Regions from separate parts of the Pelagerythrobacter marensis genome, predicted to be linked through region 1. Evidence: riboswitches for the same ligand, from Rfam matches in the RefSeq annotation. Region 1 holds a riboswitch; each other region holds the start of a gene.

The links. A riboswitch is a leader RNA that binds a small molecule or an ion and turns the genes downstream of it on or off. The one in region 1 is predicted to bind cobalamin.
Region 2: linked by a shared signal. The riboswitch ahead of V5F89_RS05925 (ABC transporter substrate-binding protein) and the one ahead of V5F89_RS12220 (acyl-CoA thioesterase) in region 1 are both predicted to bind cobalamin.
Region 3: linked by a shared signal. The riboswitch ahead of V5F89_RS07455 (TonB-dependent receptor plug domain-containing protein) and the one ahead of V5F89_RS12220 (acyl-CoA thioesterase) in region 1 are both predicted to bind cobalamin.
Region 4: linked by a shared signal. The riboswitch ahead of metE (5-methyltetrahydropteroyltriglutamate--homocysteine S-methyltransferase) and the one ahead of V5F89_RS12220 (acyl-CoA thioesterase) in region 1 are both predicted to bind cobalamin.

The regions. Positions count from the first base shown of each region.
Region 1 covers NZ_CP144918.1:2,571,963-2,576,603, forward strand. The annotation lists gene V5F89_RS12210 (phospholipase D-like domain-containing protein) at 1-1,167, shown strand, start outside; gene folE (GTP cyclohydrolase I FolE) at 1,182-1,790, shown strand; gene V5F89_RS12220 (acyl-CoA thioesterase) at 1,771-2,610, opposite strand; cobalamin riboswitch at 2,720-2,931, opposite strand; gene V5F89_RS12225 (peroxiredoxin) at 2,993-3,472, opposite strand; gene ahcY (adenosylhomocysteinase) at 3,658-4,641, shown strand, end outside.
Region 2 covers NZ_CP144918.1:1,285,209-1,289,849, forward strand. The annotation lists gene V5F89_RS05910 (DUF1289 domain-containing protein) at 1-102, shown strand, start outside; gene V5F89_RS05915 (ABC transporter ATP-binding protein) at 86-859, opposite strand; gene V5F89_RS05920 (iron ABC transporter permease) at 856-1,839, opposite strand; gene V5F89_RS05925 (ABC transporter substrate-binding protein) at 1,836-2,651, opposite strand; cobalamin riboswitch at 3,075-3,248, opposite strand; gene V5F89_RS05930 (FliA/WhiG family RNA polymerase sigma factor) at 3,530-4,264, opposite strand; gene V5F89_RS05935 (flagellar biosynthesis protein FlhA) at 4,261-4,641, opposite strand, start outside.
Region 3 covers NZ_CP144918.1:1,587,484-1,592,124, forward strand. The annotation lists gene V5F89_RS07440 (putative bifunctional diguanylate cyclase/phosphodiesterase) at 1-347, opposite strand, end outside; gene V5F89_RS07445 (hypothetical protein) at 438-791, opposite strand; gene V5F89_RS07450 (cell wall hydrolase) at 943-2,073, opposite strand; cobalamin riboswitch at 2,263-2,474, shown strand; gene V5F89_RS07455 (TonB-dependent receptor plug domain-containing protein) at 2,565-4,472, shown strand.
Region 4 covers NZ_CP144918.1:2,807,729-2,812,369, reverse strand. The annotation lists gene metE (5-methyltetrahydropteroyltriglutamate--homocysteine S-methyltransferase) at 1-2,233, opposite strand, end outside; cobalamin riboswitch at 2,508-2,743, opposite strand; gene V5F89_RS13445 (serine hydrolase) at 2,818-4,104, opposite strand; gene V5F89_RS13440 (bifunctional alpha/beta hydrolase/OsmC family protein) at 4,311-4,641, shown strand, end outside.

The DNA.
Region 1 (4,641 bases):
CTGGTCGATCTGGCGCGCATGGCTGCCCACAAGGGGATCACCCTGAAGTTCGATACCCACCATCCCGTCGGTTGTTCGCATCATCAGAAGATCGCCGTGCTCGACGACAAGCTGGCGGTTTGCGGCGGGATCGACATGACTCAGGACCGGTGGGATACGCGCGACCACCACGAACACGACCGGCGCCGCCGCCGGCCGCATGGCAGGCGTTACGGGCCCTGGCACGATGCCACCATGATGTTCGAGGGGGAGGCGGCCAGGATCCTGGGCGTTCTGGGCCGCGAACGATGGGAACGGGCTGGCGGGGAAACCCTGGACCAGGTTCCGATTCCCGAAGAGAGCCTGTGGCCCGACGGTCTGGCCGTGCAGTTCGAGAACGTCGAACTCGGCATTGCCCGCACGCGCGCCTGCTACGACGGTATGCCGCAGGTTTGCGAGATCGAGCAACTTCTGCTGGCACAGATCCGTCAGGCAAAGCGCTTCATCTACAGCGAGAACCAGTATTTCACCTCGCGCAAGATCGCCGAAGCGATCGGTGAGCGATTGAAGGAGGACGATCCGCCCGAAATCGTGATGGTCCAGCCCAAAACGGCCGAAGGCTGGCTGGAACAGCAGGCGATGGATTACGCGCGGGTGCGACTGATCGAGTGTCTGGCCGAACTCGATCACAAGGACCGTTTTCGCATCTATGTGCCCCATACGGGGGAAACGCCGATCTACGTCCACGCCAAGGTCACGATTATTGACGACCGCATCCTGCGGATCGGGTCGGCCAACTTCAACAACCGTTCGATGGGTCTCGATTCGGAATGCGACGTGTTCTTGGACTGCGATCGACCGGGCAACGACCATGCGGCGGCAGGCATCGCTGCGCTGCGGCATTCCCTGCTGGCCGAACATTGCGGGCTGGCGGAGGAGGAGGTCGGTCGGCTGCTGGCAGACGATCCGTCGATGCATCGCCTGATCGCGCGCCATGGGCAGGGCGACGGGCGATCGCTGCGGCCCTATGAAGTGCCCGATCTCAGCGGAGTCGAGGAAGCGCTCGCCGATTCCGGCATCCTCGACCCGGAAAACCCGCAGGACATCCTCGAGCCGTTTGCCAACGGCGGACTTTTCCGCAAGGGAAGCCTTCTGCGAAGCGCTGCCCGCAGCGTGAAAAAGGCATGAAAGGGGACGATAGCATGAGCAGTCTGGTCGGGCCGGACGAAGACGTATTGCACGGCAAACCACCCGTGCCCGACGATGTGCAGGAAGCGATCCGCACACTGATCCGCTGGGCGGGCGACGACCCGGAGCGGGAAGGGCTGCTCGACACCCCCAGCCGCGTTGCCCGCGCGTGGAAGGAATATTGCCTCGGCTATCGCGAGGATCCCGCGATCCATCTGAGCCGCGTTTTCGAGGAGGTCGGCGGCTACAACGAAATCGTCCTGCTGAAGGACATTCCCTTCCAGAGCCACTGCGAACACCATATGGCGCCGATCATCGGCAAGGCCGCGATCGCCTATCTGCCGACCGACCGCGTCGTCGGCATTTCCAAGCTCGCTCGCGTGCTCCACGGTTTCGCCCGCCGCCTGCAGGTGCAGGAGCGGCTGACCGCCGAAGTTGCCGACTGCATCTGGGAGCACCTCCAGCCCCAGGGCGTGGCAGTCGTGATCGAAGCGAGCCACAGCTGCATGACCGCACGCGGGGTCCGTACCCCCGGCGTGACGATGACCACCAGCCGCATGATGGGCACGTTCCTCGACGACCCGCGCAGCCGCGAGGAAGTGCTCAAGCTGATGGGCTATTGAGAGGCAGGGGGTGCCCCTCGGGATCGACGCTGACCAGTGTGAACAGGGCGGTCGCGGCATGTCGCCGCTCGCCGGTCAGTAGCGCTTCCGACCATAGCTCGACCGCCACGCGGATCGAACTGCGCCCCGTCATCTTCACTTGCGCCACCAGCTCTACCATGTCGCCTTCGCCGATCGGGGCGACGAAATCGATCCGGTCGGACGATGCCATGACGAGGACTCTACGCACGTGCCTGGTCGCGGCGATAAACGCGGCCTTGCCCATCATCCGCAGCGCATCGCCGCCGTAGAGCGTGCCGTAGTGATTGGTCTGCCCGGGGAACACCATCTCGGCCAGTCTCAGCGCGCCGCCCCAGGCCGCCTCTCCCGCACTTTCGTCAGGCGCGATCGGTGGAAGCGGCAGGCGCGTGTCCGGCCCTTTTCGCGCCACCATTGCGAAGCGGCCTCTCGTGCACACGTTCCGTTCGCCCGTTACCGGCCCCTCGGCCACCAGCTCGACTTCGACATCGAGCGAGCTGGAGCCGACGCGCACCACCCGGCCGGTCACTTCGACCATATCGCCTTCGCGCGCAGGAGCGGCGAAATCGATCTTCTCGCATGATGCGGTGACGAACGGCGCGCGGCCGTGGCGCGATGCGGCGAGGAATGCCACTTTGTCCATGTGGGCGAGCGCCACGCCGCCGAACAGGGTGCCGTGATGGTTGGCGTCGCCGGGGAACACCATGTCGATCAATTGCACCGGCCGGCCGGTGCAGGCTTTCGGATTGCCGTCGTCGGACGCCGGCGGTGTGGAGCCGGGCGAGGGGGTGCGAAGCGTCATCGTCGTCTAATCCCGCGAATGGGGCGAGACGGCCGATCGGGCACGCGCACCGGTCGCGCAGGCTTGGCCGCGCGGCTTGCATGCGACCAGACCGGGCACCCCGCCGGTGGACGTTTTCGTGTCGGAGGCAGGTCTCCTGGCTCGCGGGTCGGCGCGGACGGTCCGTCTTCCCAGGGCGAGACCCCCAGTGACATCGATGGACCGCCGCTCTCCGCTTACAGTTGCGGGGGCAGCGCCGGACTTGCCCGCAGGGCGCACCGGCTTCCCGTCTTAGCTCCGGCAGGACAGCCCAGCCGGAGAACCTCGACACCGTTCGAATCGCGCCGATCGGGGCGCGGGTCAAGGCGGTCCGGCGTCAGACGCGCGGACCGCCGGCAGATCGTCAGAGCTGGCCGAGCATGTGCTCCGCACTCGAGACCGAGAAATCGCCCGGCTGCTCGACATTGAGTTCCTTCACCACGCCGTCTTCGACGATCATCGAATAGCGCTGGCCGCGCTGGCCGAGTCCGAAACCGCTGCCGTCCATGGTCAGCCCGGTCGCCTGCGCGAATTCGCCGTTCCCGTCGGCCAGCATCGTGATGTCCGAAGATCCGGCCTGGCTGTTCCACGCGCTCAGGACGAACGCATCGTTGACCGCGGTGCAGGCAATCTCGTCCACACCCTTCGCCTTGAGGTCCGCTGCCTTCTCGACATAGCCGGGCAGATGGCGCGCCGAGCAGGTCGGCGTGAACGCGCCGGGGACCGAAAACAGCGCCACTTTCTTGCCCTGGAAATACTCGCTCGTCTGAACCTGTTCGGGACCGTTCTCGGTCGCCTTCACCAGCTTCACATCGGGAATTCTGTCGCCAACCGAAATCGTCATCTCGCAATATCCTTTCGTCGTCCCATTCGTTCGCGTGCCGATATAGAGGCTGCAATGCGCGCGGCAACGGCAAAGGATATAAAGATCGCTTTATATTTGCTTCGCGGCAGGGCGGTCGCTAAATGCGCAGACCCGAAGAACCCGCGCTCCGCGCGCGCAATGCAAGCAGATTTCAGGAGAATTTCGTGGCCGACGCCAAGCAGGATTACATCGTCAAGGACATCAGCCTCGCCGACTACGGACGCGACGAGATCGCGATCGCCGAAACCGAAATGCCGGGGTTGATGGCGCTGCGCGAGGAGTACGGCGAAGCGCAGCCGCTGAAGGGCGCGCGGATCACCGGGTCGCTGCACATGACGATCCAGACCGCGGTCCTGATCGAAACGCTGACCGCGCTCGGTGCGGAAGTGCGGTGGGCGACCTGCAACATTTTCTCGACCCAGGATCATGCCGCCGCGGCTATGGCCGCCAACGGCGTGCCGGTGTTCGCGGTGAAGGGCGAAAGCCTGGCCGATTACTGGGACTATGTCGGCAGGATTTTCGACTGGTCGACCGGCGACGACGCCGATCGCACGGCCAACATGATCCTCGACGATGGCGGCGATGCGACGATGTTCGCGCTCTGGGGCGCGCGGATCGAGGCGGGCGAGGAAATGCCTGCGCCGCAGAACGCCGAAGAGATCGAGATGCAGCGCGCGCTCAAGGCGTTCGTCAAGGCGAAGCCGGGCTACCTCACGAAATCGGTCAAGGCGATCAAGGGCGTTTCGGAAGAGACCACCACCGGCGTCATGCGGCTGTATCAGATCGCCAAGCAGGGCAAGCTGCCGTTCCCCGCGATCAACGTGAATGACAGCGTGACCAAATCGAAGTTCGACAATCTCTACGGGTGCAAGGAATCGCTGGTCGATGCGATCCGCCGCGCGACCGACGTCATGCTGGCCGGCAAGGTCGCCTGCGTCGCGGGCTACGGCGACGTCGGCAAAGGCTCGGCGGCGTCGCTGCGCAATGGCGGTGCGCGCGTCATGGTGACCGAGATCGATCCGATCTGCGCGCTCCAGGCGGCGATGGACGGGTTCGAGGTGGTGACGATGGAAGAAGCCGTGCAGCGCTGCGACATCTTCGTCACCGCGACCGGCAACGAGGATGTTATCACCGCCGAGCACATGAAG
Region 2 (4,641 bases), 1.3 Mb from region 1:
CTCGACGAGATTGGCCGCTGGCAGACGGCGGAGGAAACGGAACGGCGGGCGATCGTGACTGCCGCGGCGGCGCGTCTGGCGCAGCTCAGGCGGGCCCGGTGACGGTCAGCGCGAGGGCGCCCTCGCTCCGTTCGATCCGCGCCGCAACGCCGAAGACATCGGCCAGCCGCGCCGCGGTCATCGTTTCTTCGACAGAGCCCTGCGCCACGATCCGCCCGTCCTTCATCCAGATCAGGCGATCGGCGTAGCGCGCCGCCAGCGCCAGGTCGTGAACGACGGTCAGCACGCCGCGCCCCGCGTGCGCGGCGGCGGCGAAGAGCTGCGCGACTTCGTGCTGGTAGCGCGGGTCGAGCGCGGCGACCGGCTCGTCCGCCACCAGCAGCGGCGTTTCCGCCGCGAATGCGCGTGCAAGATGGACCCGTGCCAGCTCTCCGCCCGAGAGCGTGTCGGCGGCGCGCTCCTCGAACCCGGCGAGGCGGCAGGCCGCGACCGCGCGTGCCACTGCCGCCGCATCCTCCGCCGAGAGCCGGCCGGGCGCCGCGCCATAGGCGAAACGGCCGAGCGCGATCACGTCGCGCACCGGCATCGGCCAGGCGAGCGGGCGCGTCTGCGGCAGGTAGGCGATCTTGCGCGCGCGGGCCATCGGCGAGAGGCTGCGGACGCTGGTGCCGTCGATCAGCGCCTCGCCCGCGTCGGGCGCGAGCAGGCCCAGTGCGAGCCGCAGGAGAGTCGACTTGCCCGAACCGTTGGGACCGATCAGCATGGTCAGCTCGCCCGGGCCGAGCCGAAAGCCGGCATTTTCGACGAGCGGGCGCCCCCCGGCGCGATAGGTGAGCCCGTGGGCTTCGAGCACGCTCATCGCATGAGCCTCCCGCGTGCGGCGATCCAGACGAAGATCGGCGCCCCGATCAGCGCGGCGACGACGCCCAGCCGCAGTTCGCTGTCGGTCGGCAGGAGCCGCACGCCAATGTCGGCCAGGACCAGCACCAGCGCGCCGAGCAGGGCCGAGGGCACCAGCAGGCGCGCCGGATCGTAGCCGACGAGGGGCCGGACGAGGTGCGGCGCGACGATCCCGACGAAGCCGATCGCGCCCGCGAGCGAGACCGCCGCGCCGGTCGCCAACCCCGCGCCGAGGATCACCGCGAGCCGCTGCCGCCTGAGGTCCAGCCCGACGCCCTCCGCCGCTTCCTCCCCCAGCGCCAGCGCGGCGAGACCCCGGCGGGTGGCGAGAAGCGTGCCGAAACCCACGACAAGGAACGGCGCGGCGTAGGCGAGATCGGCGAAGCTGCGGTTGGCGACCGTGCCCAGCGTCCAGTTGATCATGTCGGCCAGCGTGAAGGGATTGGGCGCGAGGTTCATCAGCAACGCCATCAGCGCGGCGGAAAAGCTCGACAGGCCGACGCCGACCAGGATCAGCGTCACCGCCGAGCGGGTCCGTAGTGCAGCGATCGCGACCACCAGTGTCGCCGCCAGCGCTCCGGCAATCGCGGCCAGCGGCAGGATCAGCGGACCGGCGCCGGCGAGGCCGAAGAAGAGCACGAAGGTCGCGAACAGCGCGGCGGTGGCGGAGACGCCGAGAATGCCCGGTTCGGCGAGCGGGTTGCGCAGCAGGCCCTGCAGCGCCGCGCCGCTCATCCCCAGCGCCGCGCCGACCGCGGCGGCGGCGAGCGCGCGGGGCAGGCGGATCTGCCAGACCACGAGGCTATCGCCCGCACTCCCTTGCAGGCTCAGCGCGCCCAGCACGCGCGCGAACGACAACGGCACCGAGCCGAGCAGGAGGGCGAGCAGGATCGCGCCGATCAGCGCGAGCACGAGGAGAAGGTTCGCACGCGCGGTCATGGCGCGTCTCTCTGTGCCGCGTGCGACAGCGCCTCGATCGCGTCGATCAGGAACCATCCGCCGCAGCTTGTCCAGGCGCCTTCGAGCGGCACGACGGGGCGGTTTTCGAGCTGCGCCTGCGCCACCGGGTGGCGCGCGGCGCTCCAGATGTCGCCCTGGCTTTCGACGCCTTCGTAGAAGGCCGGCGCGACCACGTCGGGGCGTTCGTAGGCGAGCCGCTCGAGCGGCAGGATGTTCCAGCCGGCCCGGTCCTGGAAATTGGCGAGCCCGGCGGTGCGCAGGATTTCGTGGACCAACGTGCCTTCGCCCGAGGTCATGCCCCCCGGCGTCATGTAAAGCGCGGTGCGGGGCCTGTCCGGCGGGGCCGGCAGGGCGGCGAGGCGGCGGTCCATATCGGCCGCCACGCGCTGCGCCTCCGCCCCGGCGCCCAGCGCGCTGCCCACGCGCACCACTTCCTCGCGCACTTCGGCGATCGTTTGCGGGAAGCCGATCTGGACCACCGGCACGCCGAGGTCTTCGAGAAAGGGCACCACGTCGGCCCCTCCGCCGAACGAGCGGATCACGAGGTCGGGCCGGAGTGCGAGAATATCGGCGGTGCGCGGCCGCACCATGGGCAGCCCTTCGGCCTCGGCGCGCATGTAAGAGAACCGCTCCCCCGCATAGGGCGAGAGCGCGAGGATCGCGTCGCGATCGGCGAAGCGGAGCACGTACTGGTCGGCGCAATAATCGAGGCTGACGATGCGTTGCGGTTCGGTGCCCGGTGGGGCGGCTGGTTCCGGCGCCGGAGCGCAGGATGCCAGGAACAACGCCACGAGGCCGGCAAGCCGGTGCTTTCGCCTCAGGACCGATCGCCATTTGTGCCCGGTGTCATCCCCGCGAAAGCGGGGATCCAGGGTACGGCGGTTGCTCCATGGATTCCCGCGTGCGCGGGAATGACAAACGGGTGTGAGAGATGTCCCCGTTTTCGAGGACCGGTGACGCTGAAAGCCGCCATTTGCAGACCGCCGGGGCTGAATGCCGATTGGCCCTGGCGCGCTTTTCGGCCATCCTGCATCGCGCATGGCGGAACCCCGTTCGCGGCGCGGGGAGGCTCGGGGCCCCGCATCGCCTGGACAGTCTTGGCCCGCCGGGGGCTTCTCGCTCCGGCGCCGATAGCCCGGCCGATGGCTGTCGCTTCTGCGGGAAAACGCGTTTCCCGTCCGATCGAGCTGACCCGGCTCCCGGACGAACGACGCGACGGCAGGTCTCCTGGCTTGCGGATCGGCGCCCTGGGCCGTCTTCCCGGAAAGCCGCTCCGTTGCCGGAAACGGTGTCCAGTGACGCGGTGGCCCGGGGCTCCCCGCTTACAGTTGCGGGCACAGCGCCGGCTTTGCACCGGCTTCCCTCTTCGCCGCAAAAGCGGCACCGTCTGGCGCGGCACTTGCGGCCGCGAGGCGCGGGTTGTCAATGGCGGAGCGGGTCAATCCTGCGCAGCGCTGCACGGTAGCGGGTCGGTTTGCATATCCGTGTCTTGGCAGCTCTGGCGAATGCTGCGGCAACTTTACCGTCGTCACCCCGGACTTGATCCGGGGTCCCGCTACCTTCCGCGAGCGGGGGGAGGTGGCCTTGGTACGAACGAAACAAGCGGGACCCCGGATCAAGTCCGGGGTGACGGAGGTGTTGGTGGCCGCCTCCACTTGATCGCAGAAATTCAAACCGACCCGCTATCCGCATCCGCCATCGCCTTGCGCATTTTCGCCAGCGCGGCGGCCTTGAGCTGGTGCACGCGCGGCACGCTGACTTCCAGAACGGCGGCGATTTCGGACAAGTTGAGTTCCTCGACGAAATAGAGCTGGATCACCAGCTGGTGCCGTTCACCCAGGCCCGAGAGCGCCGCGATCAGGCTTTCGCGGTCTTCCTGCTGGAGAACCTGCCGTTCGGCGTCGGGTTCGGCCGAGGCGAAGGCGCCGTCGGTTTCCGAATAGCATTCGTCGAGCGAGGCGATCCGCGTTTCCGCCAGATCGCGCTCGAACTGGAGAAAATCCTTCACCGGCATGTCGAGCGCTTCGGCCAGTTCGGGCGCCGACGGCTCGCGGTCGAGCGAGCGGCGCAGTTTCGCCCGCGTCGTCTCAAGCATCCGCCGGCGCGTGCGCGCGCCGCGCGAATCGGGCGAGGCGCTGCGCAGCAGGTCCACCATCGCGCCGCGCACGCGCATCTTGGCATAGGCGGCAAAGCCGTCGTCGCTGGGCGAATCGTGCTTCTGCGCGCATTCGGTCAGCGCGACCAGGCCCGCCTGAATCAGATCCTCGACATCGACCGTCGGGCCGCCGCTGCCCGACAGGTGCCAGGCAAGCTTGCGGACCATCGGCAGGAACCGGGTCACCCGGTCGCCGACATTGCCGCGATAGGCTTCCGCTGCCGCGAACTGGGTATGATCGAGCTTCATGCGGCCATCGCCTCCGTTCTCATCTCTGCGCCCGCCGCGGGCTGTTCGGCCTGTCCGGCCGGTTCGGCCTGCGGAGCGGGTTGGTCTTCGCCCCCGACAACCGCGATCACCTCGATCGGCTGGGAGACGGGAAGTTCGTTGATCGACAGCACCGCGCAGCCCGGCGCGCGCAGCCGCAGCAGGCTGGCCAGCGGGCGGCGTGCGCGGGGCTGCACGATCAGAGCGGGGGTGCCGGCGCCGGCCGGGCGCTCGGCCAGAATCGCCGCGATCCGTTCGCCGATCGACCGGGCCAGGTCCGGTTCGATCACGATCGCGCCGCTGGTCGGGTCCTGCATCCCGCCGACGACCATTTCCTCAAGCTGCGCGGCCAGCGTGAT
Region 3 (4,641 bases), 980 kb from region 1:
GTCGCGGTGCCCAGAAGCAGGGCATAGGTAAATGCGCCGATCTCGTAGATCTTTTCGAGCGTGCTGGTGCTCGCGTCGCTGTCGGGCGAAATCGCGAACGCCAGCATGATGCGGATGGCGGCCACGACACACAGCGCGGCGGTGAGCCCGTACATGACCAGCGAGGCGCTCAGGTAAGCGACGACCAGCGCGCAGACGATGCCGCTGGCCGCGCCGGCGGCGAGACTGCTGGGCTGCGTATAGAGGGTGCGGACCAGCATCCGGCGCACGCGATCCGACAGCGCATCGCCTTTCTGGAAATAGGACAAGGCCCTGGTGACCTTCCCCCGGGGATCGCAGTTCGCCATGCTCCGGGCGATAGCCCAAAGTGGTCACCGCATAGTTAAGAAACCGATGATGGCCCGGTGCCGCGCTCGGCGGCCGGACCGGGGGGCGGTTCAGGGCACCGGTACGGCCGAAGGCGCGCCGCGATCGTCTGCCGGCCGCAGCCCGGTGCGCGTGGTGCGTTCGAGGCCGCGGGCAAGGCGCGCGTCCAGCGTGCGGCAGATCCCGTGCCACCAGTCGTACGATTGGCGGTCGCCGGCGAAGAACGCGCGTTCGGCCTGCCGGCGCGCTTCCCGCGCCGCGCCGAGGCCATGACGGGCGAAGTGCTGCAAGGCGGCATGGAGCATCCGGTCGTCGGGCCGCGCCAGGCAATTGTCGTTTGCCGCGCGCGCGGGCTTGCGCCGGCGAAACGCCTGCGCGAGCAGGGACTGTGCAGCGGATTGCGATGGTGCGAAATGGACCGTCATGACGAATTGGGCCTTCCGGTATGGCTCTTCGTGGCTGGAGGACGAAGGCCGGTTGCGACTTGCCCACAAGGTCTAGCGCCGCTCTCCTAAATTATGGTTCTTTGCCAGGGTTTCCAAGAGCTTAACCGCCTCGTGCCGGCCGGCGTTCGCCCTATCGCGGATCGGCGATCCAGCGGCCGCTGTTGGCATATTCGGGCCGCACCGTTCCGGCCGAAGGCAGGCGGTCGGCAGGGCGCGCGGTGTCGCCGGTTTCCGCTGCGCCGGCGGCGGACTGTGCGGGAACGGATGCGCGGGCAGGGCTGCGGCCGGCGGTTGCGCGCGCGCTTTCGGCGGCGGGGCTGGCGAATGCCGCCGCCGGCGGGGCGGGTCGGGCGAACCTTTCCGCCACGGCCCGGGCGCTCGGCGCGGCCGCCGGTTCGCGGCCGCTATAGGCCGCGGTGAAAGCGCCCGGCTGCCCGGCCCTGCCGCGCCAGCGATAGAACCGGTGCGCGCCGATCGTGCCCACCGTGTCGAGGCTCGCCGCCCAATAAGGATCGATCCAGATCGTGTGGTAGTGCGTGGCGAGCCCGACGGGGGTATAGACCTCGCCCGCCAGCGCCGCCTGCGCAATGCCCAGCGCACGGTCCCACGCCGCCTTCATCGGCTTGCGCGCCAGCGACCCGTCGCAGGTGAAGGTGAACTGGCACCCGGTGCTGCGGTCCGAACCCTGGAAAACCACGCCGCACACGCTGTTGGGATATGTCGGATGGGCCACGCGGTTGAGCACGACTTGCGCCACGGCCTTCTGGCCGCCCGGCGTCTCGCTCGCCGCCTCGTAATAGACCGCACTGGCGAGGCAGTGCAGCGCGCGGGCGCGGTCGACGCCCGTGCCGCCGCCGGCGAAGCTGCGCGCCGCGGGGCCGGCGGTGCGTGCGGCGGCCAGTTCCGCCGCGGTTCCGTCGCCGGTGCCGGTGGGATCGAACACCGCGGCCAGATCGTCGCGCGCGGCGGGCACCACGCGCGGACTGTCTTCGAGGAAGTAGAAGGCAGAGCCGGGGAAACTGTGGCCGGCGCGCTCGAACGGCATCGGCTTGACCGTTTCGGCCGGGGCAGTCTGAGGCACCGGCCGGCCGAAAGCGTGCCAGTCGCCCGGTGCGGCCATCGCCGGCACGCCCAGCGCCGCCACGAGCGCGAGGATGCGCCGTCCGCGATGCCTGCCCGGTCCGCCCCCGCCGATCGGGCGCGACCGCAGGCTCGCCGGCGTGCGGCGTGCGCGGGTCGTTCCGGCGGGGCCGTTGCTCAAGCTGCGTCCTTTCCGATCCGATGGCTGCCTGTCGGCTCGCGGCCCCGGCGCGTAGCAGCGCGAAAGCTGAAACTCGAGCGCGCCCTTGCCCCCGTCCCTTGGCGGCACAAGTCGCAAGCGGCGGTTAAGCGACATGCTTGTCGCAAGGTTAACGGCATGCGTCTTGCCGGGGTGGGGCGAGGCGGCTAAGGGCCGCCGCACGTCACGGGTTGTCCACCCGTTCCTGCCGGAACGACGGACCGAAGAGGGAAGGGGGTAGGGAGCATTTCTCCCGAGGCCCCCGCTGCCCCCGCAACTGTGACCGGGGAGCGCCCGTTCGACACGTCACTGGGGAACCGGGAAGACGAAACGCGGCGCGACGATCCGGGAGCCAGGAGACCTGCCCGATGACGGTCGTTCGTGCTGCCGGGCGGGGTGCACCGGAAGCAAGCGGAAAAGGCGTATGCCTTGTTCCGTCATGAGCGGCAGTTCGTTCATGACAGGAGTATTCCATGCGTAACCACCTGATTTTCGGCACCAGTATTCTCGCGCTATCCGCGCCGCTCGCGGCTCAGGACAGCGCCACCGACCCCTATGGCCAGTTCCGCCCGGCCGAGACCGAGATAACGGTCACCGCCACCGGCACCCGGATCGAGGTCGAAGACACCGGCCAGCCGGTCACCGTGATCGGGCAGGACGAGATCGAGAGTGTCCAGGGCGCCGATCTGACGCGCGTTCTCGAACGCGTGCCCGGCCTTTCCTTCAGCCGCAACGGCGGCCCCGGCGCGGTCACCAACGTGCGCGTGCGCGGGGCGGAGGGCGAGCAGCTGCTCGTCATCCTCGACGGCGTGCGCGTGTCGGACCCGGCCGCGCCCGGCGGCGGGTTCGATTTCGGCAACCTGCTCGCCAGCAATCTCGGCAAAGTCGAGGTCCTGCGCGGGTCGAACAGCACGGTCTGGGGGGCCGACGCGATCGGCGGCGTGCTGGTCGCCAGCACGCGCAGCGAAAGCGGCCTGCAGGCGAGCGCCGAATACGGTTCGCGCGATACGCTGACCGGCGCGGTCTCGGGCGGCGTGGGCGGCGATGCCGGGTTCCTGGGCGGTTCGGCCAGCTATTACCGCACCGACGGCTTCTCGCAGGCGGCGAGCGGGACGGAGGCGGACGGGTTCGAGCAGTGGGCCGTCAACGGCCATGGCCGGCTCTACCTCACGCCCGGTTTCGAAGTCTTCGCCCGCGGCCGCTGGGCCGAAGGCGACCTCGACCTCGACGGCTTCCCGGCGCCCGACTATGTCCTTGCCGACACCGGCGACACGCAGCACACGCGCCAGTATTCGGCCTCGACAGGTGCGGTCTACGACGCCGGGCCGCTGTTCGTCAGCGCCGCCTATTCCTTCGCCGATACCGAGCGGGTCAACCGCAGCGCGGACAGTGCCGACCCGACTTTCTCCAGCGACGGCCATTCCGACCGCGTCGAACTGCGCGGCGAATGGCGCCCGATCGGCCCGCTGCTGGTCAATTTCGGGGCGGAGAACGAGTGGAGCGACTATCGCACCCTTTCCGACGATGCGCGGCACAGCACGCGGATCTTCGGCGCCTATGCCCAGCTCGGGATCGAGATGGGGCCGCTCTCGGCCCACGCCGGCGCCCGGCTGGACGATCACGCCCGCTTCGGCAGCGAAACGAGCTTCGGCGGCGACATCAGCTATGTCCTTGCCGGCGACCTGCGCCTGCGCGCCAGTGTGGGCGAGGGGTTCAAGGCGCCGACGCTCTACCAGCTCTATTCCGACTACGGGAACCCGGAGCTTCAGCCCGAACGCAGCACCAGCTACGACATCGGGCTGGTCCACGGCGACCGCTCGCTCGCGAAATCGCGCTTCTACGGCGCGCTGACCGCGTTCCGCCGCGATGCGCGCAACCAGATCGAGTTCGCAAGCTGCTGGCAGAACCCGGCCCCGATCTGCGAGGAGCGTCCTTTCGGCTACTACGACAACATCGGCCGCGTGCGGGCCGAGGGGATCGAGGTCGAGCTGGGCGCGCGCCCGTCGGATCGCTGGGTGACCCGCGCGGTCTATGCCTGGGTCGACACCGAAAACCGCACCGCCGGTTCGGTGAACGAAGGCAACGTCCTTGCGCGCCGTCCGCGCCATACGCTGACGCTGTCTGCCGACTGGGTCAGCCCGCTGGCCGACTTCACGCTGGGCGGCGACGTGCGGCTGGTGGGCGATTCGTTCGATAATGCCAGCAACCTGACGCCGCTCGACGGCTATGCCCTGGCCGATCTGCGCGCGTCCTTGCCGTTCGGCGAGCGGTTCGAGCTGTTCGGCAGGGTCGAAAACCTGTTCGACGCCGATTACCAGACCGCCGCCGGCTATGCGACCGCCGGTCGCAGCGCCTACGTCGGCGCGCGCGCGCGGTTCTGATCCGCCGCAAAGTCTGAAGCACGAAAAAGCGCCCGGCCTCGTGGTGAGGTCGGGCGCTTTTCTTTTCTGTCCTCTTTCCCGTCATGCTGAACTCGTTTCAGCATCCATCGCGCCTTCATGGGCCGAGTCCCGACGGGGCGGAATGGACCTGAAACGAGTTCAGGGTGAC
Region 4 (4,641 bases), 240 kb from region 1:
CGGGATTGACCCACAGCTGCCGCGGATCGATTGCGGCAGAGGCCTTGCGCAGCAGGGCCTCTATCTCGTCTGCCGGCGGAACACGGGGCGAATGGATATCGTAGACCCCCGGTCCGATCTCCGCCGGATAGCGGTAGCTGGCGAAGGCATCGAGCAATTCCATCTTCGACCGGGCGGTTTCGATCGAGATGACATCGGCATCCATCGCCCCGATCGCGGCGATGATATCGTTGAATTCCGAATAGCACATGTGGGTATGGATCTGCGTTTCCGGCGCGACGCCGGATGCCGCCAGGCGGAAGCATTCGACCGCCCAGTCCAGATACTCGTCCCAGCCCGCGCGGCGGAGCGGCAGCCCTTCGCGCAGGGCAGCTTCGTCGATCTGGATGATCCGCGCGCCCGCGGCTTCGAGGTCGTTCGCTTCGTCGCGGATCGCCAGCGCGATCTGGCGGCAGGTTTCGGCACGCGGCTGATCGTCGCGCACGAACGACCATTGCAGGATCGTGATCGGGCCGGTCAGCATCCCTTTCACGGGGCGTTCGGTCAGGCTCTGGGCATGGCGCCACCAGTCCACCGTCATCGCGCGCGGGCGCGAGACATCGCCATAGAGGATCGGTGGACGCACGCAGCGCGAGCCGTAGCTCTGCACCCATCCGGCGCGGGTGAACGCGAAGCCGGATAGCTGTTCGCCGAAATACTGGACCATGTCGTTGCGCTCGAACTCTCCGTGGACGAGCACGTCGAGGCCGATATCCTCCTGCCAGCGGATCGCCCGCCCGGTTTCTTCGCGCAGGAACGCTTCGTAGCCCGCACGGTCGAGCGTGCCCTTGCGATGATCGGCACGGGCTTTACGCACGGCGCCGGTCTGGGGAAACGATCCGATGGTGGTGGTCGGCAACGGCGGAAGGCGGAGATGTTCGCGCTGGCGTTCGATCCGCCGCGCGAAGGGCATATCGCGGCGCGCCGACGCGGGCGTGATCCCCGCGACCCGCTCGCGCACCGCGCGATCGTTGGTCAGCGGGGAGCCGCGCCGGGCCGCGATCGCATCGGCATTGGCCGACAGCTCGTCGGCAACGACGTAGCGCCCGCGTTCCAGCCCGAGGCCCAGCAGCGCCAGTTCCTCCAGCTTCTGCACGCCGAATGCGAGCCAGTCGGCGATCTGCGGGTCGAGTTCGGTTTCGAGCGCGAGATCGATCGGCGCGTGAAGCAGCGAGCAGGATGGAGCGATCTGGATTGCGCGGCGGGCCTTCACAACGGGGGCGAGCCGATCGATCAGAGCGCCGAGATCGGCCTTCCACACGTTGCGCCCGTCAATCACGCCCAGGGAAAGCACGAGATCCTCTCTCGCGTGCGTCAAGGCAGGCTCCAGCTGATCGGGCGCGCGGACCAGGTCGAGGTGCAGACCGGCGACGGGAAGCGACAGGGCAAGGTCGAGATTTTCCTCCAGACCGCCGAAATAGGTCGTGAGCATGATCTGCGGACCTGCTGCACTGCCCAGGTCGGCATAGGCGGTACGAAACGCCTCGCGCGCGGTCTCGTCCAGATCCGTCACCAGTGCCGGCTCGTCGATCTGCACCCATTCGGCGCCGGCGGCGCGCAGCTGTGCCAGCAGTTCGCGATAGACCGGCAGCAGGGCGGGGAGCAGCGTGAGCGGAGCAAACCCGGGTGTGCGCGATTTTGCCAGCAACAGCCAGGTCACCGGGCCGATCACCACGGGGCGCGAGCGATGGCCAAGCGCCAGTGCTTCCGCAAATTCGCCCAGCGGCTTGGCCGCGCAGAGCGAGAACGCCTGGCCCGGCTCTACCTCGGGGACCATGTAGTGATAGTTGGTGTCGAACCACTTGGTCATTTCCTGCGCCGGCAGGCCGTCGCTTTCCTGCCGGTGGCTACAGGCCGCATCGTCTTCGCGCTCGGCGTCCGATCGCGTTCCGCGCGCCATTGCGAAATAGACCTCGAGCGAATCGGGCGCTCCCAGGTCGCGGTAGGCCTGCGGAATGGCACCGAGCATCACGCTGGTGTCGAGCACCTGGTCGTAGAGCGAGAAATCGTTGCTCGGCAGCACGGCGATTCCGGCCGCGCTCTGCCGCGCCCAGTTGGCGGCGCGCAGCGAGCGTGCGGTTTCGCGCAGCGCGCTTTCGTCGATGCTTCCGGCCCAAAAGGCTTCGAGCGCCTTCTTCAGTTCGCGGCGCGGACCGATGCGGGGGAAGCCGAGATTGGCGGTGGTAACGGGCATGAGTCGTCTCCTCCGGCCGCGCGCTTTCGCCCGGCCGTTGCTGGTTCTTCGATCAGTCGGTTTGCGGTGAGGGGCAGCGCGCCGCGTCAGACAGACCCGGCGCGCATGCACATTCGGATCGGGCGGCAAACGAAGGCCGGATGGGGCATATTCGGCATCGATCGTATCACCTCGCATCGCGGGCGGAGATCGGTCGGGCGTGCGCGCGGCAAGGTGGAGGCCCGATACAGGGCACCTTTCTATCGCGCGTCCGCCGGAAGAACCCCCGTCCGAAGAACGTTATCGCGTCGCAGGCAGGTCTCCTGGCTCGCGGGTCGTCGCGATGGCCCCGAACCTTCCCGGTTCCGCCCGGCGGAACCAGTGGTCGAATTGGGGCACCGCTCTCCGCCTACAGTTGCGGGGGCAGCGCCGGACTTCATCCCCGCGGGACGTCACCGGCTTCCCGTCTTAGCCTCGCGAAAGTGCGAATCGCATCGCCCTGCACGAGGAACCTCGACCGGCCCTACAAAGCCCCGATCGCTCGTATTGTCAAGAAAGATATAAAGAGTTCTATATATCTTGATCTCTCTGGGGTCGCTCTGGCCCTAAGGTAAAGCGAGTATGCGCTGGGCGATCGGTTCCAGCGCGCCCGCGTCGAGCGGGGCATCGGGATTGTTCCAGCTCAAGGTCAGGATACGCCATTCGCCCTCTTGATCCTGCAGAAGCCAGGTCAGGTTGAGGACACCCGGCTCCGACCCGCCCTTGTACCCGACGTAGCGCCAGTCTTGACGGCGCCCTTCGGGCAAGGCCGGATCGATCGCCATGATTCGGCGCGCGGTGGGATCGTCGAGCGCGACAATGCGCCGCATGAGCGAAGCCAGATCGCGCCCGCTGGCAAACCATTCGAGTGTGTCGATCGCCGTCGGCCGGGTGAATGTCGGCTTGATTATCCGTTCGGGATCGCCGGCGATTTCGGTCGAGAATGCATCGATCAGCCGGGCCTGCTCGTCCTCGCCCGCCGCGGCATAGGCAAGCCCGTGCTGAAGATCGCCTTTGAGGCCGAACAGTTCGAGCGTGGTAAGAAACGGCAGGGTAATGTCGGGCGCCGAGTGGCCGCTGGCTCGCAGTTCCTCGGCAATGGCGTCGCGGCCGACGACTGCGATAAGCTGATCTGTCGCCGTGTTATCGCTGAGAGATATCATGAGGGTGGCGAGCGTCTGCAGCGTCACGGGGGACCCCTCGGGCCAGTCCTGCGATATTCCGCTCGGCAAGGAGCGTCTGTCGAGGCGCACGACTTCGTCCCACGAACGCTCGCCCCTGACCACCTGGCGAGCCAGGGCCGACAGGACATAGAGCTTGAAGGTCGATCCGATCGCATATTGCGCATCGGCGTCGATCGCCAGGATCGGATCGACCTGGTCGTCCAGCAGGGCGTAATAGACGCTGATCCTGCCAGGCAGCGCGGCGAGATCGGCCACGATCTTGTCCGCTCCGTCGTCGATCGGATCGAACTGGTTCAGCAACAACCCCGTGACTCGCCCGTCCGGGTCGAGCCGCACGGGCCCGCGCGCGATCGCCCGGTCGAATCGGAGCGCGATCACGCCGGCGCCGGTGCCGGTACTCGCGACGTTCTCCAATCCGTGAAGCGCGCCGAACTGCCGGGTCATCTGCTGCATCATGGCCCTCAGTTGCGTTTCGGACACTGCCGCGAGAAACGACGGAGCGAACACCTCGCGCGCCGGTCGCTCCTCGCGGAGGACGGCCACCACGCCTTCGGCAGCCGCCTCGAGCGGCGCGGGCACCGCGCTTTCTGCTGGCGGCACCTGCGCGGCAAGCGGAGCGGACGGAACGGCAAGGCCCAGGGCAAGCGAAGCGGCGATCGGTCGGATCATGGCGTGGTTCCCCTTGTTGCGCTGCAATCGTGGACGCTTCGGGCAAGCGCGTCGAGAGCGCTGTCGCTGAAACGAACCGATTCCCTGATAGGGGGTCGGGCACATCGTCCGGTTTCGTTTTCTCCCCGTCGCCGAAATTTCGTATCCGGCGCGGCAGCGGGTAAGCCGGGCGCGAAACGATTCACGCGTCAACCTGGGGAGCATCGATGCCCACCGAAAATATCAGCGTCGCGACCGAAGCCGGACACGAACTGGCCGGATCTCTCGAACTGCCGACGGGCCTTGTGCGCGGTGCCGCCCTATTCGCGCACTGCTTTACGTGCACGCGCCAGAGCAAGGCGGCGGTCGCGACCGCCCGGGCATTGGCGCGGGAGGGAATCGCGTGCCTGCGTTTCGATTTCACCGGTCTCGGCGGCAGCGGCGGGGAGTTCGGGCGCGCCGGCTTCGCCACCGACGTTGCCGATTTGATCGCGGCCGCCCGCTATCTGGCCGACCGTTTCGGCAACAGGATATTGCTGGTCGGGCACAGCCTGGGCG